2 regions of the Variovorax terrae genome follow, and region 2 is predicted to be linked to the other one. Evidence: riboswitches for the same ligand, from Rfam matches in the RefSeq annotation. Region 2 holds a riboswitch; the other holds the start of a gene.
What was found. Region 2 has a riboswitch for glycine ahead of gcvT (glycine cleavage system aminomethyltransferase GcvT). Riboswitches for the same ligand answer to the same signal wherever they lie in the genome.
Positions count from the first base shown of each region.

Region 1 (4,497 bases), on a different contig from region 2:
ACCGAGCTGGCGATCATGAACAGCGCATTGAGGATGTTGTTGGCCGCGATGATGCGGGCGCGGTGCGTGGGCTGCGCGCGCATCTGGATCAGCGCGTACATCGGCACGCTGTACAGGCCCGCGAACAGGCTCAGCAGCGCCAGGTCGGCCATCACGCGCCAGTGCGCGCCGATCGCCACGAACTGGCCCAACGTGAGGCTGTCGGCCGGCGGCAGGCCGCGCGCGGCGAAGTACAGGTCCACCGCGAACACGCTCATGCCGATCGCGCCCAGCGGCACCAGGCCGATCTCGATGTGGCGGCGGCTCAGCACCTCGCACAGGAGCGAGCCGGTGCCGATGCCGATGGAGAACACCACCAGCAGCAGCGAGGCCACCTGCTCGTTGCCGTGCAGCACCTCCTTGGCGAAGCTCGGGAACTGGCTCAGGAACACCGCGCCGAAGAACCACATCCAGCTGATGCCCAGCAGCGATCGGAAGACCACGATGTTGTCGTGCGCCAGCCGCAGGTTGCGCCAGGTCTCGCTGACCGGGTTCCAGTTGATCTTCAGGCCCGGGTCGGTGGCCGGCGCGCTCGGGATGAACTGCGCCACCGCGCGCCCCGCCAGCGCCAGCAGCACGCAGGCGATGGCCACGTCGCGGTGGCCGACCTCGGGCACCGCCATGATCAGCCCGCCCACGACGTTGCCCAGCAGGATCGCGACGAAGGTGCCCATCTCCACCATGCCGTTGCCGCCGGTCAGTTCGCGCTCATTGAGCACCTGCGGCAGATAGGCGAACTTGACCGGGCCGAACAGCGTGGAGTGCAGGCCCATGAGGAAGGTGCAGCCCAGCAGCACCGCCGCGTTCTCGCTGTAGAAGCCCCAGGCCGCGATCGCCATGATCACGATCTCCAGGTTCTTCACGAAGCGGATCATCACCGTCTTGTCGTGCTTGTCGGTGAGCTGGCCGCTGGTGGCCGAGAACAGCAGGAACGGCAGGATGAACAGCGCACCGATCACCAGCCCCGCCATCGCCGGCGGCAGCCAGCCCACGCTGAGCTGGTAGGTCACCATCACGGTGAAGGCGAACTTGAACAGGTTGTCGTTGGCCGCGCCCGAGAACTGCGTCCAGAAGAAGGGCGCGAAGCGGCGTTGCCGGAGCAGCGCGAACTGGTTGGGGTGCTCGCCCGGCGCGGGGGCGGCGGCGGGGCTGCTCTGGCTCGTCATACGGGGCTCCTCTTCACGGTCGGCGTCGATGTTGCGGCAGATTGTGCCGCAGGCCTGTGGCGGTTCCGGGGGCGGCTCATGCCTTCTCCCGGGTGGCATCCACGGCGCCAGTGTGGCCGCGCGGCCCCCGGCCGGCGGCGCTGCTTCGCCGGGGCCTGCCAGGCGGCACGCCGCGTACCGGCAGGCGATACCGCACTGCCCGACTCCCTCTACAATGGACAGCTGCAGGAGAGCGAACGCGCCAGCCGCGTTCCACCGAAGGCGCAAACTCCCATACACGCTCAGGTTCCGTACTGCACACACTGAAAAGCCGTCTGGAGAGCCATCACCACCGTGATGCACCGAAGGAGCAAGCCCCCCGGAGAACCGGCGGGTGAATCTCTCAGGTACCAAGGACAGGGGGAGCGGCAACCACGCGGACAGCGCCGGGTTGCTCCTCTTTTGATAGCAGCTCGCGTCCACCCCGCGCGGACCTTCTGTCAAAAAGGCTCTCATCATGCGAGTGATCGTTCTCGGCGCCGGCCTGCTCGGCGTCACCTCGGCGTATTACCTCCAGCAGCTCGGCCACGACGTGACCGTGATCGACCGGCAGGCCACCCCGGCCGCCGAAACCAGCTTCGCCAACGGCGGGCAGATCTCGGTCAGCCATGCCGAGCCCTGGGCCAACCCGAGTGCGCCGCTCAAGGTGCTGCAGTGGCTGGGCAAGGAAGACGCGCCGCTGCTGTTCCGCCTGCGCGCCGACCTGCGCCAGTGGCTCTGGGGCCTGCAGTTCCTGCGCGAATGCACGCCGGCGCGCACCCGGCACAACATCGAGCAGATCGTGCGCCTGGGCACCTACAGCCGCAACGTGCTGCAGCAGCTGCGCCGCGACACCGGCCTGGCCTACGACCAGCGCACGCAGGGCATCCTGCACTTCTACACGACGCAAAAGGAGTTCGACGCCGCCCTCCAGCCCGCCGAGCAGATGCGCGCGCTGGGCTGCGAGCGCCGGGTGATCTCGGCCGACGAGGCCGTGAAGATCGAGCCCGCGCTCGCCCACATCCGTCCGCAACTGGCCGGCGCCACCTACACGGCCGAGGACGAATCGGGCGACGCCAACCGCTTCGCGCGCGAGCTCGTCACGCTGGCACAGGCCGCCGGCGTCCGGTTCCTGATGAGCCACACGGTGACCGCGCTGCGCGAAGCCGGCGGCAGCATCGACCACGTCGAGGCCACCGACAGCGAAGGCCGTTTCCAGCGCATCCGCGGCGACGCCTTCGTGCTGGCCATGGGCTCGCTGAGCCCGCTGTACGCCGCGCCGCTGGGCATTCGCCTGCCGATCTATCCGGCCAAGGGCTACTCGGTGACGCTGCCCGTGAAGGACGCCTCGAAGGCGCACCAGGTCTCGCTGACCGACGACGAGTTCAAGCTCGTGTTCTCGCGCTACACCTCCGAGTCGGGCGACCGCCTGCGCATCGCCGGCACGGCCGAGCTCAACGGCTACGACCGCGACCTGAACCGCGTGCGCTGCGAAGCCATCGTGCGCCGCGTCGAAGAACTGTTCCCTGGCGCCGGCGACACCACGCAGGCCCAGTTCTGGACCGGCCTGCGCCCCGCCACGCCGAGCAACGTGCCGCTGATCGGCGGGACGAAGCTGCCGAACCTGTTCCTCAACACCGGCCACGGCACGCTGGGCTGGACCCATGCCTGCGGCTCGGGCAAGTCGATCGCGCGCATCGTGAGCGGGCTCGCGCCCGAGGTCGATTTTGCGTTCACGGGCAGCGTGCGGCGCGGCGCCGGTGCCTCGATGACGCTGCCGCAGCCCGCCGGCAAGGCCTGAACGGGACCGTGCGCGCCCTGCCCTGCCGGCAGGCGAACCTCAGAGCCGGCCGATCAGTTCGCCGGGCCCCGAGTCCAGCACGCTGGAGGGCGCGCCCGAACGGGTGAACGGGTTGTCCTGGATCGTGTGGCTCTCGGTCATGCCGTGCAGGCTGGCGTGCCGGCCGGGGCGCAGCAGCACCTCGCCCAGGCCGCGGCTCAGCCGGGTGTTGACACGGATCCAGTAGTCTGCGCGCCGGGCCTGGCGCGCACGCTTGTCGGCCGACGAGGCGGTGGCCGCCAGCGCGTCGTCGGATTCGCGCGACAGCACGCGCCAGCCTTCGGCGCCATGCTTGGCGCCGAAGTGCTCCCACAGGGCGTTGTGGCTGTCGGCAATGCGCTGGGCCAGCTCGCGGCGGCCGGCGTCCCGCGGCAGCCGGCCGCCGGCCTGCAGCGAGTGCCAGGCCGGGTCCAGGCCAACCAGCGGCAGGTTCCAGAACTGGGCCAGCGACTGCATCACGCGCACCAGGAACACCGGCGTTCTCCAGCCCCGCAGGGCCCGCAGCAGGTCTTCCGGACTCAGGCGCCCGCCGGGCTGCCGCGGCCCGCGCAGGCCGCCGATCGCCAGGCAGGGCTGGCCCTGGATGCGAAAGCAGCTGAACGCGAGCGCCGCGAGGTCCACCGCGCGGCCGTCGTCCGGCAGCGTCGTCAGCGTGAGCAGCAGGTCGCCTTCCAGGCTGTGGGGCGCGGCGCGCTGCAGCTGCAGGCGCAGCGGGTCATGGCCGGACGACGGCAGCTCGGCCAGCACCACCGGCTGCCCAGCCGCCAGCTGCTGCAGCGCGGCGGGCTGGAACGCCGTCTCCAGCCAGTCGGCATGGTCGATCAGGTGCGTGATGCGCTGGGGCAGCGACACGCCCCGGTTCACGTCGGGCCGCACCGCGCGCAGGAATTCGGCCGGCAGGTCGGGCATCAGGCCGCGCTCGTGGTGCTCGTGGACCACCGCCATCCAGCGGCGCAAGGCCAGGTTGGAGCGCAGCTGCGCCTTCAGCAGGCGCCAGGTGAGGTTCAGCCGCGACACGCCGCCGGCGGGCGGGGCCTGCCAGGCCCATGACAGGCTGCGCCCGAGGCCGGGCGGCTTGGAATCGGTGGCGGCAGCGTCGGCAGGGTTCATGGAGCGGAGTTTATGCCGGCACGTCCATGGCTCAGGGGCTTTGCGGCGTCTCGGGCCGGCACAGCCCGGCCTGGCCCGGCACGCAGCCGCCGGCGCAGACCGGCGTGCCGTCGGTGCGCATGGTCACGGCGCCGCGCAGTTGCGTGGCGCAGACCGGGTCGCCGTTGGGCGCCTGCACGCAGCGGCCGATGCCGCACAGCGGGTTGCCTTCGCGGTCGGCCACGATGCCGCCGCCCCTAGGCGCGCACATCACCTCGCCGTTGCGGCCGGCCATGCAGGGCGTGTCGGGCGCGGCGCGGCAGCGCAGCGCGCCCTGCGGGTTGC
Region 1 covers NZ_JALGBI010000002.1:100,168-104,664, reverse strand. Annotated here, with positions in the region: gene MMF98_RS15820 (MFS transporter) at 1-1,205, opposite strand, end outside; glycine riboswitch at 1,510-1,614, shown strand; gene MMF98_RS15815 (D-amino acid dehydrogenase) at 1,702-3,024, shown strand; gene MMF98_RS15810 (DUF535 family protein) at 3,064-4,173, opposite strand; gene MMF98_RS15805 (hypothetical protein) at 4,205-4,497, opposite strand, start outside.
Region 1: another riboswitch for glycine. It lies ahead of MMF98_RS15815 (D-amino acid dehydrogenase); the one in region 2 lies ahead of gcvT (glycine cleavage system aminomethyltransferase GcvT).

Region 2 (4,497 bases):
GCGCAGGATCACGCCCGGCGTGTGGGTGCCGTAGTAGCCCTGGCCGATGAAGCTCTTGAACACCTGGTTCTTCGATGCGATCGCGCGCAGCTCGTCCAGCGCCGCCGCCTCGGTCACGGCCGCGGGCAGCTGCATGGGCTGCGCCCGCCGGATCGACGGCGGCACGATGCCCTCGATCAGTTCGCGGCGCGAGGCCGAGCCGATCACCGGCAGCATGCGGTGTTCGTCGTCGGCGTCGATGCCGATGTGGCGGGCGATGAACTCTTCGGGGTCTTCGAGTTCGCGAAGCGGCGGGGCGGATTGCATCAGCATGGGCGGCTCGGCTGGGTCAGGCTTCTTTGGTGAATTTCTCGTAATCGGGTTCGTCCATCAGCTGGTCGAACTGGGCCATGTCCTTGATCAGGATCTTGAAGAACCAGCCGTTGCCCATCGGGTCGCTGTTGGCCAGCGCCGGGTCGGCGCGCAGGGCCTCGTTGACTTCGGTGACCTCGCCGGCCACGGGCATGAATATGTCGGCCGCGGCCTTGACCGACTCGACCACGCCGGCGACTTCGCCCTGGCTGAAGGTCTTGCCGACTTCGGGCAGGTCGACGAACACCACGTCGCCCAGCGCGTCCTGCGCATGCAGCGTGATGCCGACGACGGCGGCTTCATGGTCTTCGAGCTGGATCCACTCGTGATCCTGGGTGTACTTGACGGTCATGGTCGGTTCTCCGGAAAAAGGTTGAAAAAGGGCTGTGCAATCAGCCCCTGTAGTATCGGTTGGGAACGAAGGGCATGGGGCTGACTTCCATCGGCACCGGCTTGCCGCGCACCAGGGCGTTCAGCCGGGTGCCGGGGGCGGCCTGGGCGGCGTCCACGTAGCCCATGGCCACGGGCCGGTCGATGCTGGGCCCGAGCAGGCCGCTGGTGACTTCACCGACGCGCCGGCCGGCCGCATCCTGCAGCTCGGTGTGCTCGCGCACCGGAATCCGCTCCAGCGCCACGAGTCCGACGCGCTTTCGCGTCAAGGCCCCTGCCGCGTCCTGCAATTGCGCCATCACTTTGGCCGCGCCCGGATAGCCGCCCTCGCGCGCGCCGCCGGCGCGGCGCACTTTCTGCAGGGCCCAGGTCAGGCCGGCCTCGACCGGCGTGGTGCCCGTGTCGATGTCGTTGCCGTACAGGCACAGCCCGGCCTCCAGGCGCAGCGAATTGCGCGCGCCCAGGCCGACGGGCTGGACCTCGGGCTGGGCCAGCAGCGTGCGGGCCAGGCCCTCGGCGTGGGAGTCGGGCACCGAGATCTCGAAGCCGTCCTCGCCGGTGTAGCCGCTGCGGGTGATGAACAGGTCGGCGCCTTCCCAGGTGAAGTGGCCGCCGGTCATGAACACGAGTTTCTCGATGTGGGTGAGCAGCCGCGACAGCGCCTGCGCGGCCTGCGGCCCCTGCAGCGCGAGCAGGGCGCGCTCGGGCATGGGAATGACCTCGCAGCGCGCGCCGATGCGCGCCTGGATGTGCGCGATGTCGCCTGCTTTGCAGGCGCCGTTGACGATCACGAACAGGTCGCTGCCCCGGTTCACGAACATCAGGTCGTCGATGATGCCGCCTTCGCCGTTGAGCAGCAGGCCGTAGCGCTGCTTGCCCACGGGCAGGTCGATCACGTCCACTGGCATCAGGGTTTCAAAGGCGGCGGCGGCGTCCGGCCCCACGAGGCGCAGCTGGCCCATGTGCGAGACGTCGAACAGGCCGGCGGCGCTGCGCGTGTGGTGGTGCTCGGCCATCAGGCCGGCCGGGTACTGCACCGGCATGCTGTAGCCGGCGAACGGCACCATGCGGGCGCCCAGTTCGAGGTGCAGGCCGTGCAGCGGGGTCTTGAGCAGGGGGGCGGTGGCGGCGGACAAGGTGTTCTCCAGGGCAAACAGGTTCCATGGCCCCAGGGCCATGGGCTTGCCCCGCTGTCCGCTTTACCTGAGAGATTCACCGGGCCCGCCATGGACGACATGGGCAGACTGCGGCTTGCTCCTTCGGTGGGCCGCTGCGCGCAGCGGCCTCTCTCCAGGGGGGGACGTCCTTGCGGACGTTTGCCAGTCCTTTTGCCTGAGCGTTCGGATGGATCCTGCGCCTTCGGCGGCCCTTGGAAAAGGGCTCTCTCCTGACCCCGCCAGTGTAACGGATGGGCGCGGCCTCAGCTCGCGTATTCGGGCGGCAGCAGCATGGCGATGCGCTCGCTGATCGAGTCGGCGCGCTCGTGGCCCGCGGCCTTCTCGATCTCCACCAGCATGCTGCGGCCGGCCGCGAGCATGCTGTCGCGGTCCTTGGCGGCGCGCAGCGCCTCGCGGAACTGCTCGGCCAGCGCCGGGTCGCGCCGGGCGAACATGCGCTCGCAGATGTCGAACAGGAACATGCGCGTGGTCGCCAGCGAGCGCTTGCCCTCGAATGAATCGGCCGCCACCCGGATGGCCTGCGTGGTCTCGGGGCTCGGGAAAGCCTCGCGCTGCGCCGCGGTCGGGGGCGCCACGGGCGCCGGTGCCGGCGCCCGCGCGGCAGCGGCACCGCCTTGCAGGTAGCCCTCGCGCAGCAGGCGCAGCGCGATCTCCTCGCCTTCGCCGTCGAACAGCCCGCGGAAGTCCTGCGCCGACTTCTGGCCGTCGGCCAGCAGCAGGAGCGTGCGCTCGCGCTGGCCCAGCGTCCGGTTGCCCGGGCGAAGCTCAGCGCGCGCCTTGTCGGTCTTCAGCAGGAACATGCGATGCCGTGGAGGTCAAAGCCACAGCATCGATGGAAAAGGTGACAGCTTGATGAAGCCGGCAGGGCGTGGACAGGTTCTAGCGCGAGTACACCAGGTCGCGCAGGCCCAGCGACAGCCCGGGCACGTAGGTGATCACCATCAGGCAGGCCAGCACCACCAGCACGAAGGGCAGCAGCTGCGTCACGATGCGGTCCAGCGAGATGCGCGCCACGGTGCAGGCGGCGAACAGGTTCACGCCGAACGGCGGCGTGATCATGCCCAGGGCGAGGTTGACCACCATGATCAGCCCGAAATGCACCGGGTCCACCCCGAAGTGCAGCGCCACCGGGGCAAGGATGGGCGCCAGCACGATGATGGCGGCGCTGGTCTCGATGAACATGCCGATCACGAACAGCGCCGCGTTCACGCCCAGCAGGAACATGGCGGGCGACTGCAGCACCTGCTCGAGCCAGTGGCCGATGGCCTCGGGCACGCCGGCGCGCGTGAGCAGGAAGGCGAACAGCCCGGCGTTGGCGATGATGAACATGATGACCGCCGACGACATCACCGACTTGCGCAGGATGGCGTAGAGGTCCTTCACGCTGATTTCGCGGTAGATCACCATGCCCACGATCAGGGCGTAGAACACGGCCACGGCGGAGGCCTCGGTCGGCGTGAACACGCCGCCGTAGATGCCGCCGAGGATGATGACCGGCATCATCAGCGCCCAGCCGGCCTGCCAGGTGGCGCGGCCCAGGGACATGCGGCCGACGCCGTCGTTCTTGCCCCAGCCCTTGTACTTGCAGTAGAGCCAGACGAACAGCATCAGCGCGCCGCCGATCAGCAGGCCCGGGCCGAAGCCGGCGATGAACAGCTCGCCGATCGAGACCTCGGCCGAGACGCCGTACAGGATCATCGGGATCGAGGGCGGGATGATCACGCCCAGCTCGGCGCTGGTGGCCTGCAGCGCCGCCGCGTAGGTGGTGGGGTAGCCGTGCTTGATCAGGGCCGGGATCAGGATCGCGCCGATGGCGAAGGTGGTGGCTACCGAGGAGCCCGAGACGGCGGCGAAGATCATGCAGGTGAGCACGCAGGTCATCGGCAGGCCGCCCTGCACGCCGCCCACGATGCTCTTGGCGAACTCGACCAGGCGGCGCGAGATGCCGCCGGTCTCCATGAGGTTGCCGGCCAGGATGAAGAACGGGATGGCCGCGAGCGGAAACTTGTTGATCGAGCCGAACATCTCCTTGACGGAGATGAGCATGTTGGCGTTGGCGACCTGGATGCCGAGCACCGAGGCCAGGCCGATCGAGACGGCAACGGAGATGGTGAGTGCAAAGCACAGCACCATGGTGGAAATCATCACGGTGGACATGGCGATTCTTGTCTTTCTTTTATTGCGCGGTTTCGAGTTCGAGCCGCTGCGGGTCGAGCAGGTTGCCGACGATGCCGAACACCGAGAACAGGGCGCCGACCGGCATCGCCAGGTAGGCCCAGAACATCGACAGCGACTCCAGGCCGCTCATGGTCTGGACCTTGCCGCGCTGCGCGTAGTCCCAGCCCCACCAGAGGATCACGGCCACCAGCAGCAGCGCGGCCAGGCACACCACCCAGTCGAGCACGCGCTTGAAGGCCGGCGGGCTCCAGCGGTACAGCACGTCCACGCTGACCATGGCGCCGGCGCGGAACGCCGCGGGAATGCCCAGGAACACCATCCAGATCAGGCTGAAGCGGATCAGCACCTCGGTCCACTCGGCCGGTTTCTCGATCACGAAGCGCGTGATGATCTGGTACAG
Region 2 covers NZ_JALGBI010000001.1:2,561,099-2,565,595, reverse strand. Annotated here, with positions in the region: gene gcvP (aminomethyl-transferring glycine dehydrogenase) at 1-312, opposite strand, end outside; gene gcvH (glycine cleavage system protein GcvH) at 329-703, opposite strand; gene gcvT (glycine cleavage system aminomethyltransferase GcvT) at 744-1,877, opposite strand; glycine riboswitch at 1,922-2,045, opposite strand; glycine riboswitch at 2,052-2,141, opposite strand; gene MMF98_RS12065 (hypothetical protein) at 2,162-2,719, opposite strand; gene MMF98_RS12060 (TRAP transporter large permease) at 2,799-4,076, opposite strand; gene MMF98_RS12055 (TRAP transporter small permease) at 4,096-4,497, opposite strand, start outside.